DNA from 2 places in the Streptomyces sp. NPDC048734 genome. Region 1 is predicted to be linked to the other one. Evidence: predicted binding sites of a transcription regulator. Region 1 holds the regulator's gene; the other holds the start of a gene.
What was found. The regulator HrcA, encoded in region 1, represses chaperone genes, less so after heat shock. The targets are predictions, from matches to a motif close to TTNGCACTCNGNNNNNCNGAGTGCNAA.
Positions count from the first base shown of each region.

Region 2: the regulator HrcA is predicted to act here: its motif matches at 3,895-3,921, upstream of groL (chaperonin GroEL).

Region 1 covers NZ_JBICUZ010000001.1:505,227-516,666, reverse strand. The annotation lists gene ACGFQC_RS02235 (nitronate monooxygenase) at 1-758, opposite strand, end outside; gene dnaJ (molecular chaperone DnaJ) at 917-2,050, opposite strand; gene hrcA (heat-inducible transcriptional repressor HrcA) at 2,051-3,067, opposite strand; gene ACGFQC_RS02220 (MBL fold metallo-hydrolase) at 3,226-3,951, shown strand; gene ACGFQC_RS02215 (DUF3097 domain-containing protein) at 3,983-4,798, shown strand; gene hemW (radical SAM family heme chaperone HemW) at 4,937-6,169, opposite strand; gene ACGFQC_RS02205 (ATP-binding SpoIIE family protein phosphatase) at 6,254-8,161, opposite strand; gene ACGFQC_RS02200 (AMP-dependent synthetase/ligase) at 8,447-10,321, opposite strand; gene lepA (translation elongation factor 4) at 10,562-11,440, opposite strand, start outside.
Region 2 covers NZ_JBICUZ010000005.1:113,544-124,983, forward strand. The annotation lists gene ACGFQC_RS15460 (trehalose-6-phosphate synthase) at 1-90, opposite strand, end outside; gene ACGFQC_RS15465 (glucosyl-3-phosphoglycerate synthase) at 223-1,167, opposite strand; SAM riboswitch class I at 1,337-1,507, shown strand; gene thrC (threonine synthase) at 1,526-2,809, shown strand; gene ACGFQC_RS15475 (MoaD/ThiS family protein) at 2,806-3,081, shown strand; gene ACGFQC_RS15480 (cold-shock protein) at 3,534-3,740, shown strand; gene groL (chaperonin GroEL) at 4,084-5,706, shown strand; gene ACGFQC_RS15490 (NADH:flavin oxidoreductase) at 6,026-7,150, shown strand; gene ACGFQC_RS15495 (hypothetical protein) at 7,212-7,781, opposite strand; gene ACGFQC_RS15500 (hypothetical protein) at 8,081-9,166, shown strand; gene ACGFQC_RS15505 (PTS transporter subunit EIIC) at 9,209-10,636, opposite strand; gene murQ (N-acetylmuramic acid 6-phosphate etherase) at 10,653-11,440, opposite strand, start outside.

The DNA.
Region 1 (11,440 bases):
TTGTGCACGGCGGCCGCGCCGGACTCGGGCGTCGCGAGGAAGGCGGTGCCGAGCTGGGCGGCGCTCGCCCCGGCGGCGAGGACGGCGGCGATCTGACTGCCCCGCATGAGACCGCCCGCGGCGACCAGTGGCAGGCCGACGGCCTCCCGGACCTGGGCGAGCAGCGACAGCAGGCCGATTCCGGAGCCGTCGTTCTCGGGGAGGTCGCGGTGGGTGCCCTGGTGTCCGCCGGCCTCCACGCCCTGCACGATCACCGCGTCCGCGCCGGCCCGCTCGACCGCGACGGCCTCCTCCACGGTGGTCGCGGTGACCAGGGTGAACGTGCCCGCCCGGCGCAGCGCGGCCAGCGCCTTCGGGCCGGGGACGCCGAAGTGGAACGAGGCCACCGGCACCGGGTTGTCCAGCAGGACCGCCAGCTTGGCGTCGTAGCCGTCGTCGCGGCCGCTGTCCGGATCGCCCGGCTCGGTCCCGTACCAGGCGGCCTCACCGGCCAGCTGGTGGGCGTAGACCTCGACGGCGCCGGTCTCGGCATGCTCGGGCTGCGGCATGAACAGGTTCACGCCGAAGGGCCGGGAGGTCAGACTCCGCAGCTGCTTGATCTCCTGGTACATGCCGTCGGCGGTCTTGTACCCGGCGGCCAGGAAGCCCAGCCCGCCGGCCTCGGACACGGCGGCGGCGAGCTGCGGGAGGGAGACGCCGCCCGCCATGGGGGCCTGCACGATCGGGAGGGGGAGGAGATCGGTCAGTGCGGAGGACATGACGGCATGGTGTCACGTCGCCCGGACGAGTCCGAAACCAGCCCGTCCGGCGTCCGGCGACGAAACCGCCCAGGCAGAAGGGGGTCCGGGGCGCGGCCCCCGGGGAACGGGAGGGGGAAGGGGCGGCGGGGGCGAGGAGCCCTCACCGCCCGCCGCCGTCACCGTCCGTTGAACGCGTCCTTCAGCCGGGAGAACAGGCCCTGCTGACCGGGCTGGAACTGCCCGAGGGGCCGCTCCTCCCCGCGCAGCTTCGCCAGCTCCCGCAGCAGCCGCTCCTGCTCGGGGTCCAGCTTGTTGGGCGTCTGCACCTCGACGTGCACGATGAGGTCACCGCGCCCGCCGCCCCGCAGGTGCGTGACACCGCGCCCGTGCAGCGGGATCGACTGCCCCGACTGCGTGCCGGGCCGGATGTCGACCTCCTCGAGCCCGTCGAGCGTCTCCAGCGGCACCTTGGTGCCGAGGGCCGCCGCGGTCATCGGCAGGGTGACCGTGCAGTGCAGGTCGTCGCCGCGCCGCTGGAACTGCGCGTGCGGCAGCTCGTGGATCTCGACGTACAGGTCGCCGGCGGGGCCGCCGCCGGGCCCGACCTCGCCCTCGCCGGCGAGCTGGATGCGGGTGCCGTTGTCGACACCGGCCGGGATCTTCACGGTCAGCGTGCGACGCGAGCGCACCCGGCCGTCGCCCGCGCACTCCGGACACGGCGTCGGCACGACGGTGCCGAAGCCCTGGCACTGCGGGCAGGGCCGCGAGGTCATGACCTGACCGAGGAAGGACCGCGTCACCTGCGACACCTCGCCGCGGCCGCGGCACATGTCACAGGTCTGCGCGGTGGTCCCCGGCGCCGCGCCCTCGCCGCTGCAGGTGCCGCAGACGATCGCCGTGTCGACCTGGATGTCCTTGGTCGTGCCGAAGGCCGCCTCGTCGAGGTCGATCTCCAGCCGGATCATCGCGTCCTGGCCCCGGCGGGTGCGCGAGCGCGGCCCGCGCTGCGACGCCGTGCCGAAGAAGGCGTCCATGATGTCGGAGAAGTTGCCGAAGCCACCGGCCCCGAAACCGCCCGCGCCGCCGCCCGCCTGGGACAGCGGGTCGCCGCCGAGGTCGTAGACCTGCTTCTTCTGCGGGTCCGACAGCACCTCGTAGGCGGCGTTGATCTCCTTGAACCGCTCCTGGGTCTTCGGATCGGGGTTGACGTCCGGGTGCAGCTCGCGTGCGAGCCGCCGGAAGGCCTTCTTGATCTCTTCCTGCGACGCGTCGCGGCGCACGCCGAGAACGGCGTAGTAGTCCGTGGCCACTTACGACTCCGCCAGGATCTGTCCGACGTACCGTGCCACTGCGCGTACCGCTCCCATCGTTCCCGGATAATCCATGCGGGTCGGTCCGACCACGCCGAGCTTGGCGACTGCCTCGCCGCCCGAACCGTAGCCGACCGACACCACCGAAGTGGAGTTGAGTCCCTCGTAGGCGTTCTCGTGACCGATGCGTACGGTCATGCCCGAATCCCCCGCCTCGCCAAGGAGCTTGAGGAGCACGACCTGCTCCTCCAAGGCTTCCAGGACGGGTCGGATCGTGAGGGGAAAGTCATGTCCGAAGCGGGTGAGATTGGCGGTGCCGCCGATCATCAGCCGCTCCTCGTTCTCCTCGACGAGCGTCTCCAGCAGTGTGGAGAGCACCGTCGTGACCGTGCCGCGGTCCTCGACCCCGAAGGCGTCGGCCAGGTCCTCGACCAGCCGCGGCACGTCGCTGAAGCGGCGGCCCGCGACCCGGCTGTTCAGCCGCGCCCGCAGGTCCGCCAGTGAGGTCTCGCCGAAGGGCGCCGGGCAGTCCACCATCCGCTGCTCGACCCGCCCGGTGTCCGTGATCAGCACCAGCATCAGCCGGGCCGGCGCCAGCGACAGCAGCTCGACGTGCCGCACCGTGGAGCGCGTCAGCGACGGGTACTGCACGACGGCGACCTGCCGGGTGAGCTGCGCGAGCAGCCGTACGGTCCGGGCCACGACGTCGTCGAGGTCGACGGCGCCGTCGAGGAAGTTCTGGATGGCCCGCCGCTCGGGGGCCGTCATCGGCTTGACGCCGGCGAGCTTGTCGACGAACAGCCGGTAGCCCTTGTCGGTGGGGATGCGCCCGGCGCTGGTGTGCGGCTGCGCGATGTACCCCTCGTCCTCCAGGGCGGCCATGTCGTTGCGGACCGTGGCCGGGGAGACGCCGAGGTTGTGCCGCTCGGTGAGCGCCTTGGAACCCACGGGTTCCTCGGTGCCGACGTAGTCCTGGACGATGGCGCGCAGCACTTGGAGCCTGCGTTCACTCAGCACCCGCGCTCACCTCCAGAAGTCGTCCCCGGTCCCCCGGGCGCCCCGCCTGGCACTCTTCACATTCGAGTGCCAGCGTTCCCCGGCCCAGTGTACGGCTGTGGGGTACACCCAGGGCAAGGTCGGTCGCCCTGCCGGGCCGCCGGGGCTAGCGTCGCGGTATGACGGTGACTTGGGAAGAGCTGGGGTGGGAGCGGATCGCCACCGGGGTCGGCCGGTGCCGGCTGCCCGGCTGGGACTGCACGGCGGGGCTGGTCGTCGGGGAGGGGCGGGCCCTGTTGGTGGACGCGGGATCGAGTCTCGCCGAGGGCGCCCGGCTGCGGATGCGCGCCGAGGAACTCGCCGGCCGGCGTGTGACGGATCTCGCGCTCACGCACCCCCATTTCGACCACGTGCTCGGGGCGGCGGCCTTCGCGGGCGCGGAGGTCTACGCGGCGGTGGGGGCGGAATCGGTACCGGCGGACGAACTGCGCGCGGACGCGGTCCGGTGCGGCCTGGACGAGACCGCGGCCACGGAGGCCGCGGACACCCTGGTACGGCCCCGCCACCCGGTTTCCGGCGAGTGGACGCTCGACCTGGGCGGCGGGCGGCAGGTCCTGCTGGCGAACGTCGGTCCGGGCCACACCGCGCACGACCTCGCCGTCCTCGTCCCGGCGGGCCCCGGCTCGCCCGAGGTCGTCTTCTGCGGCGACCTCGTCGAGGAGTCCGGCGAACCGCAGGCCGGGCCCGACGCCGTACCGTCGCACTGGCCGGCCGCCCTCGACCGGCTGCTGGACCTCGGCGGCGAGGACGCGCTGTACGTGCCCGGTCACGGCGCGGTGGTGGACGCGGCGTTCGTCCGGGCCCAGCGGGACGCGCTGGCCGCGCGTTTCGGCGTGTCGCCGTGACCGCCGCGGGGCTTCTCCTATCGTCATCCGAATGGGCCCCCGTGTGTACTCCGCCGACCTGACCCCGCCGTGGAAGAAGCAGCCGCCCGTCCCCGAGGTCCCCGCGGACCCCGGCCTGGTGGTGGAGGAGCCCGGCACCGGTTTCTGCGGCGCGGTGATCCGCTGCGAGGCGGGCACGGTCACCCTGGAGGACCGCTTCGGCAAGCACCGGGTCTTCCCGCTGGAGCCGCGCGGCTTCCTCCTGGAGGGACGGGTCGTGACGCTGGTCCGCCCGGCCCCGGCGGCTCCGCTGCGGCCCGCCCGTACCGCCTCCGGTTCGGTCGCCGTGCCCGGCGCCCGCGCCCGGGTGGCCCGCGCCGGCCGCATCTACGTCGAGGGCCGGCACGACGCCGAGCTGGTGGAGAAGGTGTGGGGCGACGACCTGCGCGTCGAGGGCGTGGTCGTGGAGTACCTGGAGGGCGTGGACGACCTGCCGTCGATCGTCGACGGGTTCGCCCCCGGCCCCGACGCCCGCCTGGGGGTGCTGGTGGACCACCTCGTCCCCGGCACCAAGGAGTGGCGCATCGCCCGGTCCGTGACCAGCGAGCACGCGCTGGTGGTGGGCCACCCGTACATCGACATCTGGGAGGCGGTGAAGCCGTCGGCGGTGGGCATCGCGGCCTGGCCCCGCGTCCCGCGCGGGCAGGACTGGAAGACGGGGGTGTGCCGGGCGCTGGGGTGGCCGTCGGAGAACACCGGCGCGGTGTGGCAGGCCGTCCTGAAGCGGGTGGGGTCCTACAAGGACCTGGAGCCGGAGCTGCTGAGAGCGGTCGAGGAACTGATCGACTTCGTCACGGCACCGGTGTGAGCGGCGGCAGCGTGCCGAACCTGCTCGTGTCGAGGTCGATGCCCACCAACGGCAACGGCACCGGATCACCGAACTTGCGCGTCCGAACCAGGTCAGGGACCGGACCGGCGTTCCGCAGCGGTTCACCCGCCGGGGTGATCAGTCCACCAGGTCCCGCACCACCGCGTCCGCCAGCAGGCGGCCCCGCAGGGTGAGGACGGCCCGCCCCGCCTCGTAGGGGCCGCCGTCCAGCAGCCCCTGCGACAGGGCCCGCCGCGACGCCGCCAGCCCCGTCTCCTTCAGCAGGTCCAGCGGAACCCCTTCCCGCAGCCGCAGCTCCAGCAGGATCCGCTCGACCCGGCGGTCCTCCTGCGACAGGATCTCGCGTCCGGCGCCCGGTGAACGGCCGCTCGCCAGCGCCGCCGCGTACGCCCCCGGGTGCTTCACGTTCCACCAGCGCACGCCGCCGACGTGGCTGTGGGCTCCCGGACCCGCACCCCACCAGTCGGCACCCCGCCAGTACAGCTCGTTGTGCAGGCAGCGGCCCGCCTCGGAGGTGGCCCAGTTGGACACCTCGTACCAGTGGAAGCCCGCCGCGGACAGCGTCTCCTCCGCGATCAGGTACCGGTCCGCGTGGACGTCGTCGTCGGTCGTCGGGACCTCGCCGCGGCGGATCCGGCGGGCGAGCTGCGTACCCTCCTCGACGATCAGGGCGTACGCGCTGACGTGGTCGGGTCCGGCGCCGAGGGCGGCGTCCAGGGAGGCCCGCCAGTCGTCGTCCGACTCGCCGGGGGTGCCGTAGATCAGGTCGAGGTTGACGTGCTCGAAGCCGACGCCGCGGGCCTCCGCCACGCAGGCCTCGGGGCGGCCGGGCGTGTGGGTGCGGTCGAGGACCTTCAGCACGTGCTGCCGGGCGCTCTGCATGCCGAAGGAGATCCGGTTGAAGCCGCCCTGGCGGAGTGTGGCGAGGTACGCCGGGTCGACCGACTCCGGGTTGGCCTCGGTGGTGACCTCCGCGTCCGCGGCCAGCCCGAACTCCTCGCGGATCGCCGTGAGCATCCGGACCAGGTCGCCGGCCGCGAGCAGGGTGGGCGTACCGCCGCCGACGAAGACCGTGCGGACCTCGCGCGGGTCGTCGCCGAGGACCTTGCGGGCCAGCCGGACCTCGTCGACCAGGGTGTCGGCGTAGTTCTCGCGGGAGGCGAGGACACCGCCGGTGCCGCGCAGCTCGGTGGCGGTGTAGGTGTTGAAGTCGCAGTAGCCGCAGCGGCTCGCGCAGTAGGGCACGTGCAGGTAGAACCCGAGGGGGCGGTCGGCGGCCCCGGCGAGCGCGGAGGCGGGCAGTGCGCCGTCGGTGGGGACGGGCTCGCCGTCGGGAAGTGCGGAAGGCATGTCCTCCATTGTCCCGTACGCGGCTCGCAGGTCCCGTGGGTCCGCCGGCCGGCTCCTCCACGGCGCCGCGCCTGCGCCGCCCGGCTACTCGGCCTGGAGCACCAGCAGGGCGAGGTCGTCCTCCGGGGGCCGGCCGCCGAACTCGTGGACCAGCCGGCGGATCCGTTCGGCGATCAGTTCCGCGTCCAGCCCCGCGCAGCCGGCGAGGGCGTGGGCGAGGCCGTCGCCGTCGTCGAACTGGCGGGAGCCCGAGCGGCGCTCGGTGACGCCGTCGGTGACGCAGAGCAGGGTGTCGCCGGGCCACAGGTCCAGGCTCTCGCTGACGTACGTGGCGTCCTCGACGACGCCGAGGAGGGTCTGCGGCCGCGCGGCCGTGCTCACGCCGCCGTCGCGCCCGAGGAGCAGGGGCAGGGGGTGGCCGGCCGAGGCGAGGGTGCAGCGGACGCCGCCGTCGAAGGGCACGAGTTCGCCGTAGAGGAGCGAGAGGAAGCGGGTCTGCGGTCCGTCGCCGGGGCCCGCCGGACCGACGAGGGCGCGGGCGGCCGCGTCGGCGGCCTCGGTGGCGTCGTCGAGGAGGAGCTGGTTGAGGCGGTCGAGGACGTCGGCGACGCCGTACCCCTCGCGGGCGAGCAGCCGCAGCCAGGGCCGGGCCAGTCCGATGACCACGGCCGCCTCGGGGCCCTTGCCCTGGACGTCGCCGACCGCGAAGCACCAGCGGCCGTCGCCCACCGGGAACAGGTCGTAGAAGTCGCCGCTCGGCCCGCCCTGCTCGCGCGGCTCGTGGACGAGGGCGCTGCGCAGGCCGGGGATCTCGGCGACCGCGCCGGGCAGCAGACCGCGCTGGAGGACGGCGCTGATGGTGGCCTGGCGGGCGTACTGGCGTGCGGCGCCGATGGCGAGCGCCACGCGTCGGCCGAGGTCCTCGACGAGCCCGGTGACCTCGTCGGGGAAGCGCGGCAGAGCGGCCCGTCCGATGACGAGGGTGCCGAGCGGGCGGCCGCCGGCGACCAGGCGGTAGGCGAGGGCGGTGCCGTGCGGGCCGAGCGCGCCGCCGGGCCAGGGGTGGGCCGCGGGCCCGGAGTCGGGGCCGTCGGGCGGGCGCGGCGGGTCCTTCTCCAGGGCCCGGCGCAGTTCCTCGACGTGGTTCTCGCTGACGTGCCAGACGCGGGTCAGCCGTGCCTGCGGTCCGTCGTCCCAGCCGGCGCGCGGGCCGAGTTCGTCCTCCAGCCGGATCGCGCACCAGTCCGCGAGGCGCGGCACGATCAGCTGGCCGGTGAGCGCGGCGACCAGCTCCTCGTCGAGCTGTCCGGCGAGCAGGTCGGAGGCCTCGGCGAGGAAGGACAGGGCGCCGCGGCCGAGCCAGTCGCGGTCGTGCGCGCCGGACCGGCCTTCGGGGGCGAGGACCTCGGCGAAGGCGAGGGAGGGGGCGGGCGCCGGGGTGGTGCGGGCCCGGGGTTCGTCGGGGTTCCCCTCGTCGTCCGCCGGGCGGACCGGGAGCCGCGCCCACACGGTCTTCGCTCCCCGGCGGTACGTCACCCCCCACGCGTCGGCCAGCGTGGCCACCAGGCGCAGGCCGCGGCCGTACTCGGGGGTGTCGTACGGCGTGTCGGGACCGCCGTCGCGGGGGGCGCGCGAGGGGTGGTGGTCGGTGACCTCCACGACGACGGCGCAGGCGTCGGGCTGCTCCGGCTCCGGCTCCGCCTCCAGCCGGCACAGCAGGTCGACGTCGGTACCGGCGTGCACGACGGCGTTGGTGACCAGTTCGCTGACGACGAGTACCACCTCCTCGCCGAGCCGTCCCGCCAGTTCCCGGGCACCGGGCAGGCCGCGGCCTGCCCACTCGGCGAACGCGGCGCGGACGACGTCACGGGCGGCGCCGGGCGCGAGGGTGCCGCCGGTGAGGGTCACGCGCGTGTGCGGGTGCCCGCCCGCGTGCGCCGGCGCGCCACCGGCACGGGACACGGTCTCCCGTTGCGTGGGAATGGCCCCCATGGACGGCTCCCGGGCGATCGACGAATCGGGCCTCGGTCCGCGGGCGGCACACCCCGGCCGATGCCGACAGGGTGACAGACCGGTCGCGCCCCTACGCGTTGAGTTACCGAAGTGGGCCGTGATGAGGGGGAACCGGGTTCCGCGTGTGTCCGGAAAGGGTCGCTTCGGGGACGGGATTCGAGCACCCCGCTGTTCGTCCCGGTACCCGTAGTCGTACCGGTGTCGGCCTCGGCCGGGGGCGGCGTGTCCGCGGCCGCGCCCGGCCTGGAGGTCCCCTGCCGGCGCCTACGCCTCGCGCGCCCCGGCGTACATCTCGTCGATCAGGTGCTTGTACTCGCGCTCGACGACCGGCCGCTTCAGCTTCAGGCTCGGCGTGATCTCGCCGTGCTCCACGTCGAGGTCACGCGGCAGCAGCCGGAACTTCTTGATCGTCTGCCACTTCTGCAGCCCCTGGTTGAGGTGCTTCACGTAGCCCTCGATGAGCGCCACCGTCTCCGGGGCGGCCACGATCTCGGCGTACGACTTCCCGCCGAGGCCGTTCTCCTCGGCCCAGCTGCGCAGGGACACCTCGTCCAGGGCGATCAGGGCCGTGCAGAAGTTCCGGTCGGCGCCGTGCACGAGGATGTTGGAGACGTACGGGCAGACCGCCTTGAACTGTCCCTCGACCTCGGCGGGCGCGATGTACTTGCCGCCGGACGTCTTGATGAGGTCCTTCTTGCGGTCGGTGATCCGCAGGTACCCGTCGGGGGACAGCTCGCCGATGTCGCCGGTGTGGAACCAGCCGTCGGCCTCCAGGACCTCCGCGGTCTTCTCGGGCAGCCCGTGGTAGCCCTCCATGATGCCGGGACCGCGCAGCAGGATCTCGCCGTCGTCGGCGACGCGCACCTCGGTGCCGGGCAGCGGCTTGCCGACCGTGCCGGTGCGGTAGGCCTCGCCGGGGTTCACGAAGGAGGCCGCGGAGGACTCCGTCAGGCCGTACCCCTCGAGGATGTGGATGCCGGCGCCGGAGAAGAAGAAGCCGATGTCCGGCGCGAGGGCCGCGCTGCCGGAGACGCACGCGCGCAGGTTCCCGCCGAACGCCTCGCGGATCTTGGCGTAGACGAGCGCGTCGGCGACCTTGTGCTTGGCGCTGAGCCCGAAGGGCACGGAGGCCGTGCCGGTGCGCCGGAAGTTGTCCTGCGCGGCCTTGGCGTACTCGCGGGCGACCTCGGCGGCCCACTGGAAGATCTTGTACTTGGCGGCGCCGCCCGCGCGGGCCTTGGCGGCCACCCCGTTGTAGACCTTCTCGAAGATGCGGGGGACGGCCGCCATGTACGTCGGCCGCACGACCGGCAGGTTCTCGATGATCTTGTCGACGCGGCCGTCCACCGCGGTGACGTGCCCGGCCTCGATCTGGCCGGAGGTCAGCACCTTGCCGAACACGTGGGCGAGCGGCAGCCACAGGTACTGCACGTCGTCGGGGCCGACCAGGCCGGTCGCGGCGATCGCCTTCGCCATGTACGACCAGTTGTCGTGCGGGAGGCGCACGCCCTTGGGGCGGCCGGTGGTGCCCGACGTGTAGATGACGGTGGCGAGCTGCTCCCTGGTGATCGCGCCGACCCGCTCCTTGATCAGCTGCGGGTCCTGCTCCAGGCGGGCGGCGCCGCGCTTCTCCAGCTCGTCGAGCGTGAGGATCCAGTCGGCGGTCTCCACCCCGGCCGGGTCGATCACCACCACATGGGTCAGCTCGGGCAGCTCCTGGCGCTTCTCCACCGCCTTGGCGACCTGGGCCGCGTCCTCCGCGATCAGCACCCGGCTCCCGGAGTCGGAGAGGATGAACGCCGACTCCTCGGCGTTGGTCTGCGGATAGATGGTGGTCGTCGCCGCACCCGCGCACATGATGCCGAGGTCGGCGAGGATCCACTCGATGCGGGTGGAGGAGGCCAGCGCCACGCGCTGCTCGGGCTGCACACCCAGCTCGATCAGGCCGGCCGCGATGGCGTGGACCCGCTCGGCGGCCTGCGCCCAGCTCAGTGACTTCCAGTCGTCCGGGCCCTCGCCCGACGGTGCGGGCACGGGGTAGCGGTAGGCCTCCGCGTCCGGCGTGGCGGCCACCCGCTCCAGGAAGAGGCCCGCGACGGACGGCGGACGATTCTCGATCAGTGTCTGTGTGTCGCTCACGACATCCTCCGGGACCCGCGACGGTGCGGCTGGCTCGGTGCGGCTGTTGACAATGCGGCCGGCTCGGTGCGGCTGTTGTTTAACTCGCGAGTAACTATCGGGCAGGGATCAGAGTAGAGGGCGACTGGCCTGCACGTAAGGGGCCACGGACTGTCACTTTTTACACAACGGCGACCCGGTGACGGGTCGGGGCCCGCCGCGCTACAGCGCGACGGGCCCCGGAACCGGCGTGTCGGCGGGCTACTTCTTGCCCTTGCCCGAACCCGCGTTCTCGTCGCTGCTCAGGACGGCGATGAAGGCGTCCTGCGGAACCTCCACCGAGCCCACCATCTTCATCCGCTTCTTGCCCTCCTTCTGCTTCTCCAGCAGCTTGCGCTTGCGGGAGATGTCGCCGCCGTAGCACTTGGCGAGGACGTCCTTGCGGATGGCGCGGATGGTCTCGCGGGCGATGACCCGCGAGCCGACGGCGGCCTGGATGGGCACCTCGAAGGCCTGCCGCGGGATCAGCTCGCGCAGCTTGGCGACGAGCCGCACACCGTAGGCGTACGCGGCGTCCTTATGGGTGATCGCCGAGAAGGCGTCGACCTTGTCGCCGTGCAGCAGGATGTCGACCTTGACCAGGCTGGAGGTCTGCTCGCCGGTGGGCTCGTAGTCCAGCGACGCGTAGCCGCGCGTCTTCGACTTCAGCTGGTCGAAGAAGTCGAAGACGATCTCCGCGAGGGGGAGCGTGTAGCGGATCTCGACCCGGTCCTCGGAGAGGTAGTCCATGCCGAGCAGGGTGCCGCGCCGGGTCTGGCACAGCTCCATGATCGAGCCGATGAACTCGGTGGGCGACAGGATCGTGGCGCGCACGACCGGCTCGTACACCTCGCTGATCTTGCCCTCGGGGAACTCGCTCGGGTTGGTGACGGTGTGCTCGGCGCCGTCCTCCATGACCACGCGGTACACCACGTTCGGCGCGGTGGCGATGAGGTCGAGGCCGAACTCGCGCTCCAGCCGCTCCCGGATCACGTCGAGGTGCAGCAGGCCCAGGAAGCCCACGCGGAAGCCGAAGCCGAGGGCGGCGGAGGTCTCCGGCTCGTAGACCAGCGCGGCGTCGTTGAGCTGGAGCTTGTCCAG
Region 2 (11,440 bases), on a different contig from region 1:
GTCCTCGCGCACCTGGTAGGAGACCGGGCCGCGGTTGGACGCGACCAGCACCTGAGCACCCTCAGCAACAGCAGCACGCGTGGAAGCCATACGCCACAACCTAGCCCGGTCCGTAAACGCTCAAACGTACGGATGCGGTCCGTGGACGGGTCGTGTCCGGCCGTACACGACCGCCGGACCGGGTGGTGCGGCGCGCGTCCGGCCGGTTGAGCGCACGGCCCGTCAGGCGACCTTGCGTTCCGCGTACTCGGCGATCTCCGCCATCGGCGGCCGTTCCTCGGTGTCCACGGAGTAGGTGCGCGGCTCGAAGCCGTCCGCGCTCCGCTCGAACTGGGTGAGGGCGGGGCGGATCAGGTGCCCGCGGGCCAGCCGGAGCTGCGCGGTGCGGTAGATCGCCGCCGCCATCCTGCCGAGCGCCTGCCCGTCCTGGTGGCGGTGCTTGCGAACGCCGACGTCGACCTGGGCGAGGGCGTCCAGGCCGACCAGGTGCAGGGCGTCGACGAGCATGCCGAGCTCCACGCCGTAGCCGACGGGGAACGGGAGCTGTTCCAGCAGGCTGCGCCGTGCCGCGTACTCGCCGCCGAGCGGCTGCACGAAGCCGGCCAGCTGCGGCCAGTGCATGTTGAGCAGGGGGCGGGCCATGAGTTCGGTGACCCGGCCGCCCTGGCCCGCAGCGCCGCCCAGCGGGCGGTCGTACATCGCCTTGACCAGGTCCACGCCGGGGTCGGTGAGCAGCGGGCCCACGATCCCCGAGACGAAGTCGGAGGAGAACTCCCTGAGGTCGGCGTCGATGAAGCAGACGATGTCCCCGGTCGTCACGAGCAGTGACCGCCACAGCACCTCGCCCTTGCCGGGCACGGCCGGTATCCGGGGCAGGATCTCGTCCCGGTGGACGACGCGCGCCCCGGCCGCCGCGGCGACCTGCGACGTACGGTCGGTGGAGCCCGAGTCGACGACGACGATCTCGTCGACGAGGGGGACCTGCCGCATCAGGTCGTGGCGGACGACCGCGACGATGTCACCGACCGTCTCCTCCTCGTTCAGGGCGGGCAGCACCACGGACACCGACTGGCCCGAGGCGCGCTTCGCGGCCAGGACGCGGTGCAGCGGTCGGTCGGTCACGGACCAGGAGCGGGTGGCCAGCCAGGCTTCAGCTTCTTTCAGCACGGTCTGCGGCTCCTCACTGTCGTGATCACACGCGGTGCACGGCGGGTGACCGTGTGATCCATCTCGCGGTTCGGACGTCTGTCTCAACTGTCCTGGCCTTCGGTTACAGTCTTGAACAACGCGGATGACCATCGCATGTCCGAGGTGGCCGCTGTTCACAACTTCATACCGCTCATCCAGAGGGGCAGAGGGATACGGCCCGATGAAGCCCCGGCAACCCTCCAGCCGCGCGCGCCGCCAGGCGTGACCGCCCACGCGTCACGTCGATGTGGCGAGGCTCCCGGCTAGGGAAGGTGCCAAATCCGTCTCACGGCGAGATGCGTCGTGAGGAAGATGAGGAGAAAGGGCCTCGCCTCACATGGCTGCGCAGACAGTTGCAAGCACCACGAACTCCGTCGACCTCGGTCCCGCCGCGGCGCTCTCCTGCCGCGAGTGCGGACACCGCGTGCCCCTCGGCCCGGTCTTCGCCTGCGAGGAGTGTTTCGGCCCGCTCGAGATCGCCTACGACTTCTCGTCCCACGAGACCGAGGAGCTCCGCAAGCGCATCGAGGCGGGCCCCGCGAACATCTGGCGCTACGCGCCGCTGCTGCCCGTCCCGGCCGACGTGGCGGACAAGCCCAACATCAATCCCGGCTGGACCAAGCTCGTCCAGGCCGACAACCTGGCCCGCGAGCTGGGCGTCGACGCCGGCAAGCTGTTCGTCAAGGACGACTCCGGCAACCCGACGCACTCCTTCAAGGACCGCGTCGTCGCCCAGGCCATCGAGGCCGCCCGCGCCTTCGGCTTCACCACCCTGTCCTGCTCCTCCACGGGTAACCTGGCCGGTGCCGTCGGCGCCGCCGCCGCCCGTGCCGGTTTCCGCTCCTGCGTGTTCATCCCGCACGACCTGGAGCAGGGCAAGGTCGTCATGGCCGCGATCTACGGCGGCGAACTCGTCGGCATCGAGGGCAACTACGACGACGTGAACCGCTTCTGCTCCGAGCTGATCGGCGACCCGGCCGGCGAGGGCTGGGGCTTCGTCAACGTCAACCTGCGGCCCTACTACGCCGAGGGCTCCAAGACACTGGCGTACGAGATCTGCGAGCAGCTCGGCTGGCGGCTCCCCGACCAGCTCGTCGTGCCGATCGCCTCCGGCTCGCAGCTCACGAAGATCGACAAGGGGCTGCAGGAGCTGATCAAGCTCGGTCTCGTCGAGGACCGGCCGTACAAGATCTTCGGTGCGCAGGCCGAGGGCTGCTCGCCGGTGTCCGTCGCCTACAAGGCGGGTCATGACGTGGTCCGGCCGCAGAAGCCGAACACCATCGCCAAGTCCCTCGCCATCGGCAACCCGGCGGACGGGCCCTACGTCCTGGACATCGCGCGCCGCACCGGCGGCGCGGTGGAGGACGTGAACGACGAGCAGGTGGTCGACGCGATCAAGCTGCTGGCGCGGACCGAGGGCATCTTCGCGGAGACCGCCGGCGGGGTGACGGTCGGTGTGACGAGGAAGCTGATCGAGAACGGTCTCCTGGACCCGACGAAGACCACCGTCGTCCTCAACACGGGGGACGGCCTCAAGACCCTCGACGCGGTGGCCGGCACCGGCCTGACCGCCACCATCCGCCCCAACCTGGACTCCTTCCGAGAGGCTGGCCTCGCATGAGCGTGACCGTCCGCATCCCGACCATCCTGCGCACCTACACCGGTGGCAAGGCCGAGGTCCCGGCCGAGGGCGCGACCCTCGGCGAGGTCATCACCGACCTGGAGAAGAACCACACCGGCATCGCCGCCCGCGTCCTGGACGACCAGGGCAAGCTGCGCCGGTTCGTCAACGTGTACGTCAACGACGACGACGTGCGCTTCGAGCAGGGGCTGGACACGGCGACCCCGGACGGCGCCGGCGTCTCCATCATCCCGGCCGTGGCCGGCGGCTGAACGGTGTTCCGTACCCGCCGGTAGTAACCGTCGGTAATGTCAATTACCGAGAGTTCATCGAATTGCCCCCTCCGCGAGAGAAGCGGAGGGGGCAATTCAGTGTGGTTGAGCGCGATAGGATTGGGGAACACGTCGCCTCTCGCATGCCGGCCGCATATGGGTTCCGCCGGGGCGGGCGATAAGAAACAGCCAAAGTGTGCATGTGTTTTGCGCCTTTCATTCCCTTTGCGGGGTCCGACTTGCCCTGAATTCGGGCGAACTCTCACTCTTCTCCGGAGCCTTCGCGTCCAGATTTCTCGTCCGATTGACCTGTTGCAGACGGCAGTCGGACAGATACATTCGGCCGCGGTCGACGCGTTCCGGCGCACGCCCCCAACCAACTGGGGGGTGAGGTCTGACCCGGATCCGCGAAGCGCGGATCTGTGCAAGGGCCAGTAATAGGGGAGTTAGGCATGGCTCAGGGCACCGTCAAGTGGTTCAACGCGGAGAAGGGGTACGGCTTCATCGCGGTCGACGGTGGTGCGGATGTTTTCGTCCACTACAGCGCGATCCAGATGGACGGATACCGCACCCTGGAAGAGGGCCAGCGGGTCGATTTCGAGATCTCGCAGGGTCAGAAGGGGCCGCAGGCGGACATGGTCCGGCTCGCGACCGGCTGAAGCACGCGCCGACTTGCAGCGACGTTCTTCTGTTCCGTCAGCGAAGGGCTCGCACCTCCCGGGGTGCGAGCCCTTCGGTGTGTCCGGAGCCGTGCCCGATCAACCGTCGGTGCCCGCCGCCACCCCCCGTTCACCTGCGGATCTCAGGGAGGCGCTTGCACTCGGCACAGGCGAGTGCTAATCATTGCGTTAGCACTCTGAAGGTGAGAGTGACAACGAAGGACCGGGTCGGTGAGGCCCGCAGGCCAGGTGGGGCAAGGAACCACGGGGCCGGCGAGCCGTCCGTCGCGGGCGCGGGCGCGGTCCGAAGGAATCACCCCCAGTCCTGGAGGGACCACTTCACATGGCCAAGATCATCGCGTTCGACGAGGAGGCGCGGCGCGGCCTCGAGCGCGGCATGAACCAGCTCGCGGACGCCGTCAAGGTGACGCTCGGCCCCAAGGGCCGCAACGTCGTCCTCGAGAAGAAGTGGGGCGCCCCCACGATCACCAACGATGGTGTCTCCATCGCCAAGGAGATCGAGCTCGAGGACCCGTACGAGAAGATCGGCGCCGAGCTGGTCAAGGAAGTCGCCAAGAAGACGGACGACGTCGCCGGTGACGGTACGACCACCGCGACCGTCCTCGCCCAGGCGCTGGTCCGCGAGGGCCTGCGCAACGTGGCGGCCGGCGCCAACCCGATGGCTCTCAAGCGCGGTATCGAGAAGGCCGTCGAGGCCGTCTCCGGTGCCCTGCTCGAGCAGGCGAAGGATGTCGAGACCAAGGAGCAGATCGCTTCGACGGCCTCCATCTCCGCCGCCGACACCCAGATCGGCGAGCTGATCGCCGAGGCCATGGACAAGGTCGGCAAGGAAGGCGTCATCACCGTCGAGGAGTCGCAGACCTTCGGTCTCGAGCTCGAGCTCACCGAGGGCATGCGCTTCGACAAGGGCTACATCTCGGCGTACTTCGCGACCGACATGGAGCGTATGGAGGCCGTCCTCGACGACCCGTACATCCTGATCGCGAACTCCAAGATCTCCAACGTCAAGGACCTGCTCCCGCTCCTGGAGAAGGTCATGCAGTCGGGCAAGCCGCTGCTGATCATCGCCGAGGACGTCGAGGGCGAGGCCCTGTCGACCCTGGTCGTCAACAAGATCCGCGGCACCTTCAAGTCCGTCGCGGTCAAGGCCCCGGGCTTCGGCGACCGCCGCAAGGCGATGCTGAACGACATCGCCATCCTCACCGGTGGCGAGGTCATCTCCGAGGAGGTCGGTCTCAAGCTCGAGAACACCTCCCTGGACCTCCTGGGCAAGGCCCGCAAGGTCGTCATCACCAAGGACGAGACCACCATCGTCGACGGGTCCGGCTCCTCGGAGCAGGTCGCGGGCCGGGTCAACCAGATCCGTGCCGAGATCGAGAACAGCGACTCGGACTACGACCGCGAGAAGCTCCAGGAGCGTCTGGCGAAGCTGGCCGGCGGCGTGGCCGTCATCAAGGCCGGCGCCGCCACCGAGGTGGAGCTCAAGGAGCGCAAGCACCGCATCGAGGACGCCGTCCGCAACGCGAAGGCGGCCGTCGAGGAGGGCATCGTCGCCGGTGGTGGCGTGGCCCTGCTGCAGGCCACCTCGGTCTTCGAGAAGCTCGACCTCGAGGGTGACGAGGCGACCGGCGCCAACGCCGTGAAGCTCGCCCTGGAGGCCCCGCTCAAGCAGATCGCCGTCAACGGTGGTCTCGAGGGTGGCGTCATCGTCGAGAAGGTGCGCAACCTGCCCGTCGGCCACGGCCTGAACGCCGCGACCGGTGAGTACGTCGACATGATCGCCGAGGGCATCATCGACCCGGCGAAGGTGACGCGCTCCGCGCTGCAGAACGCCGCGTCGATCGCCGCGCTGTTCCTCACCACCGAGGCCGTCATCGCCGACAAGCCGGAGAAGGCCGCGGCCCCGGCCGGCGGCGGCATGCCGGGCGGTGACATGGACTTCTGAGCCTGATCGAGGCTCGGGTTTCCCACCGAGGGCGGTACCCCCCGCATCAGCGGGGGGTACCGCCCTCGGGCGTTTCCGCACGCCGACGCCGACACCGTAATAGGGGGTGCGGGGTGACCGTGGGCCGCTCCGTGCGGCCGTGGGTCCGCCCCGACGGGCCCGGTCGGCGTGGTTCGGATCACAGGGGCGGTGGGGGAGCGGGCGGAATGGCGGGGGCGGGGCCGCCGTTGAGAGGGAGGGCGGTGCTTGCACGTGCACATACCGTCCGGAATGTCCGCTACTCGATGTCCGCCGCGACCTCTCCGAGGAGTCCCCTGTCGTGACTGCCACCCCCGCCGCCACCCGCGCCGCCGAGATCCTCGCGCGTCCCGTCTCCCTCAACGGCCTGACCGTTCCGAACCGCATCGTCATGGCGCCCATGACCCGCATGTTCTCGCCCGGCGGCATCCCCGGCGAGGACGTGGCGTCGTACTACGGCCGCCGCGCCGCCGCCGGTGTCGGTCTCGTCGTCACCGAGGGCACGTACGTCGGCCACGACTCGGCCGGGCAGAGCGACCGGGTGCCGCGCTTCCACGGCGAGGAGCAGCTGGCGGGCTGGGCGAAGGTCGCCGAGGCCGTGCACGCGGGGGGCGGGACGATCATGCCGCAGCTGTGGCACATCGGCATGGTGCGCAAGCAGGGCCAGCCGCCCGTCGCGGACGCCCCCGCCGTCGGCCCTTCCGGCGTTCGCACGGACGGCACCGAGGGCACCGGCAAGGCGATGACCCAGCGCGACCTGGACGACGTCATCGGCGCCTTCGCCGAGGCCGCGGCGGCCGCGGAGCGCATCGGCTTCGACGGCGTGGAGATCCACGGCGCCCACGGCTACCTGGTCGACCAGTTCCTGTGGGCGGGCACCAACCGCCGCACCGACGCCTACGGCGGCGACCCGGTCGCCCGCACCCGGTTCGCCGCCGAGATCGTCGCCGCCGTGCGCCGGGCCGTGTCGCCGCAGTTCCCGGTCGTCTTCCGCTACTCGCAGTGGAAGCAGGACGCCTACGACGCGCGCCTCGCCGAGACCCCGCAGGAGCTGGAGGCCATCCTCGCCCCGCTCGCCGCGGCCGGCGTCGACGCCTTCCACGCCTCCACGCGCCGCTACTGGGTCCCCGAGTTCGACGGTTCCGACCTCAACCTCGCGGGCTGGACGAAGAAGCTGACCGGCCGGCCCACCATCACCGTCGGGTCGGTCGGTCTCGACGGCGAGTTCTTCAAGACCTTCCAGGGCGAGGGCTCCGCCCTCAGGAGCATCGACGACCTCCTCGACCGGCTGGAGCGCGACGAGTTCGACCTGGTGGCCGTCGGCCGCGCGCTGCTCCAGGACCCGGAGTGGGCCGCCAAGGTCCTGGCCGGCCGCCTCGACGAGCTGAAGCCCTACGACGCCGCCGCGCTGAAGACCCTCAGCTGAGCGGCAACGCGCGGGTGTGGTCCGGGAGACGGGACGCCTTCCTCTCCCGGCCGGGCCCGCACTAGAGATTGCCCAGCGGCTCGATGTCGACCTTCACCGGGGTGCCCCAGATGCGCACCACCTCGTAATCGGTGAACTCGTGGACGAGACGGTAGGCCATCGCGGGGCGGGAGCCGCGGCGCAGGGCGTTGATGTACAGCTCCGCCTCGCGCCGGTCCCGCCTCGGCGTGCCGCACAGATGCCACTCCTGTCCGGTCCACAGTTCCGCGAGCCACCGCTGCTGCGGCTGCGGGCGGTCGGCGCGGGCGCCGTACCGGGAGGGGGCCGGGGCGCTGGGGGGCGCCTGCGGGGCGGGGCCGTTGTACTCGGCGCGCCGGGCCGCGCGGCGACGCGTCTCGCACAGCAGGCACAGGTCGTGCGCCGCGTTGTCGACCGGGCCGTTCGGGTGCTCGGCGCAGCGGGTGGTGGGCGCGGCTCCGACGACGCTGTCGTCCAGCAGGTCCAGGGCGCGCCGCAGATCGGCCTTGACCTCGTGCAGCCGGGCGTCGGGGGTGTCGGCGGCCAGGGCCTCGCCGTGCTCCCCGAGCAGTCGGAGAGCGCGACCGAGAGCGGTGAGCTGGGCGTGGTTCATGACACCCAGGGTAGGGCGGCCCGGCCGGACGCGGTTCCTCACCGTCAGGACGTCGGCGGCGGCAGCCCACCCGCCGCCCGTGTCCGGCCCCGCCCGGGGCTCCCGGCATCCGGGGCAGCACGGCCGCCCGGGCGCTCGCCGGGCCTCCTCAGCACACAACCGGTGCACGCACGCGCAAGTCCGGTGGGGGTTTCCTCCCTAGAGTGCTCCGGGCCCGGGCGGCGGATTCCGACCGGCAGGCGGCAGCCCGGTCCACGGACCGCCGCGGTGCGCTGACGAGGACGAGGACGAGAGGACAGATGATGAGGACAAGAGGCTTACGGACCAGGGGAACCGGACTCCTGCCGCGCGCGTGGGTGGCCCTGCTGGCCGGGCTGGCGCTGCTGCTCGGCGTGTCGGCCGGACCCGCCGCGGCCACCGAGGGATCGTGGATCAACGAGGGCGGTGACGCCAGGTCGCCCGACGCGCTGTCCGCACAGTGGTTCCGCGGAGACCTCTACGAGGTGGTACGCGGGAACGACAACCAGATCTGGTGGCGGTACCGCAACGGCGCCTGGCAGGTGATGCCGGGCGGCGCCCGCACCTACCACCGCCCCGAGGTCGTCTCGCTGCTCAACATCGGCACCGGCGGCTTGCAGGACTCCCGCCTCGTCGTCTTCCACGTCGGCACCGACGGCGTGGTCTACTACAGCATCCTCCGCGGCGCGGCGGGCAACCTGTGGTCGGACTGGGACAACGTACCGGGTAATTTCCGCACCAATAACGGCATCACCACGGCGAGCGGTATCAACAATGTCGTCCTCTACACGGTGCGCGACCAACAGGTGTACGTGCACAACATGGAGCTGTGGAACGGCGCACCGTCGTTCCCGCTGGGCGACTGGGGCACGCAGCACTCCCCGCGGGTACACGGCATGGTGGCCAGCGTGTCCACGTACAGCCGTTCCATCAGTACGAACATCATGAATTTCGAGGTCGCACGGGGGCTGAACGACCGCGTCTACGTCTCCCGTTCGCGCACCGACATGAACAGCGTGCGGAACGCGTCCTTCACCGAACTGCCCGGCGGCGGCGAGTGCGAGTCCGTCGCGGTCGGCCGCGGGGGCCCCACCTCTCCCACGACCAACACCAATGACCCCGACTACCAGGCGCAGCAGAACCTCGCCATCGGCTGCATCAGCCCCAACGACCACGAACTCTGGGTCAACCGCTCCACCGACGGCGGCCAGAACTTCACGGGCTGGTCCCGCGCCAGTACCGGGGCCGCGGCCACCGCCTCGCCCGAGATCCACGGTGCTCCCGGCGGGGAGGTCTTCGCCGTCCTGTCCTGGGGCGGGGACACCCCCTTCAAGCAGCGCATGATCGTCATGAAGCGGATCATCTGACCCGCAAGCACCCCGACGTCGGAGTGTCGGCAGCGCCGGATCTCAGGAGCGGTGCGGGTCGCGGACCGGGGTGACGGCCGCTGCCGCCGCCGCGACCCCGCCGAAGGCATAGGTCGCGGCGAACCCGACCGCGTACCCCGTCAGCAGCCCGCCCGCGTAGATCGCCGCCGTCACGCCCAGCCCTCGGTTGCCCGCCAGCAACGGGAACAGCGCCCAGCCGGACGGCCCGATCGCGGTCGCCCCCACCCTGTCCCCGAGCATTGCGAAGAACCCGACGAAGGCCCCGCCCGCCGCCCCGCCCGCACATGCGGTGAGGAAGGGTCGGCCGAGCGGCAGCGACACCCCGTAGATCAGGGGCTCGCCGACGCCCAGCAGTCCGGCCGGCAGCGCCGACCTGATCGTCGTGCGCAGGGACGTGTCGTGGCGCAGCCGGACGTACACCGCCATCGCCGCGCCGACCTGGCCCGCGCCCGCCATCGCCAGGACGGGCAGCAGCACGGTGTGGCCCTGCTGTTCGATGAGCGTGGTGTGGATGGGGATGAGGGCCTGGTGCAGCCCCAGCATCACCAGCGGGAGGAACAGCCCGCCCAGGACCAGGCCGGCGAACGCACCCGTCGTCGTCAGCAGCCAGTTCGCCGCCGTGCCGATGGCGGTCGAGACCGTGCCGGCCGCCCACATCAGGCCGTACAGCGTGGCCAGGCCCGCGACGAGGACGGTCAGGGTCGGGGTCAGCAGCACGTCCAGGGCCGCCGGGACCCGGCCCCGGCACCACCTCTCCACGCACGTCGCCAGCAGCGCCGCCGCCAGCGCGCCGAGGACCCCGCCCTGCCCGGGGGCGAGCGTCACCCCGAACGCCGTGACCTTCGCGACGCCCGGATACACCACGATCGCCGCCACCGCCCCGCCCAGTACGGGCGTGCCGCCGAACTCCTTCGCCGTGTTGACGCCGACGAACACCGCGATCAGCGCCATGAAGGCGGACGCCACGGCGGCCAGCGCCGGCGTCAGCCAGGGCAGCAGGCCGGCGTTGACCAGCAGCCCGTTGACGCCGGCGAGGACCCCACAGCCGATCAGGGCGGGGACGAGGGGCACGAAGACGGCGGCGAGGCGGCGCAGGGCGGCCCGGCCGGGCGTGGCGTCGCGCCGCTGCCGCTCGCCCTTCAACCCCGCTCCCCGCGCGGCCAGTTCCGCCGCCGCCGTCGGCCGGGCGCCGAGCAGCTCCTCGAACGCCGCCGTCACCCGCCCGACGACCCCCGGCCCGAGCACCACCTGGTACGCGCCGCCGTCCACGACGAGCCCCAGCACCCCGGGCACCGCCCGCAGCGCCTCCTCGTCCGCCCGTGACGGATCGGCGAGGCCCAGCCGCAGCCGGGTCATGCAGTGGGCGACGGAGGTCACGTTCGCGGGGCCGCCGACCAGGGGCAGGAGCGCGGCGGCGGTGGCACGGTCGGCACGGTCATCGGTAGGCACCTGCTGAGCGTGCGGGTCAGGAGCGCGCGGCGGCGAGCGCGGCGCGCAGACGGCCGCCGGACTCCTCCAGAAGGCGGGTGGCGGACGGCCCGTCGACCCCGGCGAGCAGCACGAGGACCGCGTTCTTCACCTCGCCGCCGGTGACGTCGAGGGCCCGCTCGATCTCCGCGTCGTCCGCGCCCGTCGCCAGCGAGACGATCCGCCGCGAGCGGGCCCGCAGCTTCTCGTTCGAGGCCCGCACGTCGACCATCAGGTTCCCGTACGTCTTGCCCAGCCGGATCATCGTGATCGTCGACAGCATGTTCAGCACCAGCTTCTGCGCGGTTCCCGCCTTCAGCCGGGTCGACCCGGTGAGCAGCTCGGGCCCGACGACCACCTCGATGCCGTGCTCGGCGGTCGCGGCCAGCGTGCTGCCCGGGTTGCAGGCCAGCCCGACGGTCAGGGCACCGGCCGAGCGCGCGTGCTCCACCGCGCCGATCGCGTACGGGGTGCGCCCCGAGGCGGAGATCCCGACCACCGTGTCCACGGCGGTCAGCGCGAGGCCGGCCAGGTCCGCCCGCGCCAGCTCCCGCGAGTCCTCGGCGCCCTCGACGGAGGTCACCATCGCCGGCGGCCCGCCCGCGACGAGTCCCACGACCTGGCCGGGGGCGGTGTTGAAGGTCGGCGGACACTCGGACGCGTCCAGCACACCGAGCCGCCCGGCCGTTCCCGCCCCGGCGTACACCAGCCGCCCGCCGCGCTCCATCCGGGCGGCGATCGCGTCGACGGCGGCCGCGATCTCGGGCAGTCGCGCGGCCACGGCGG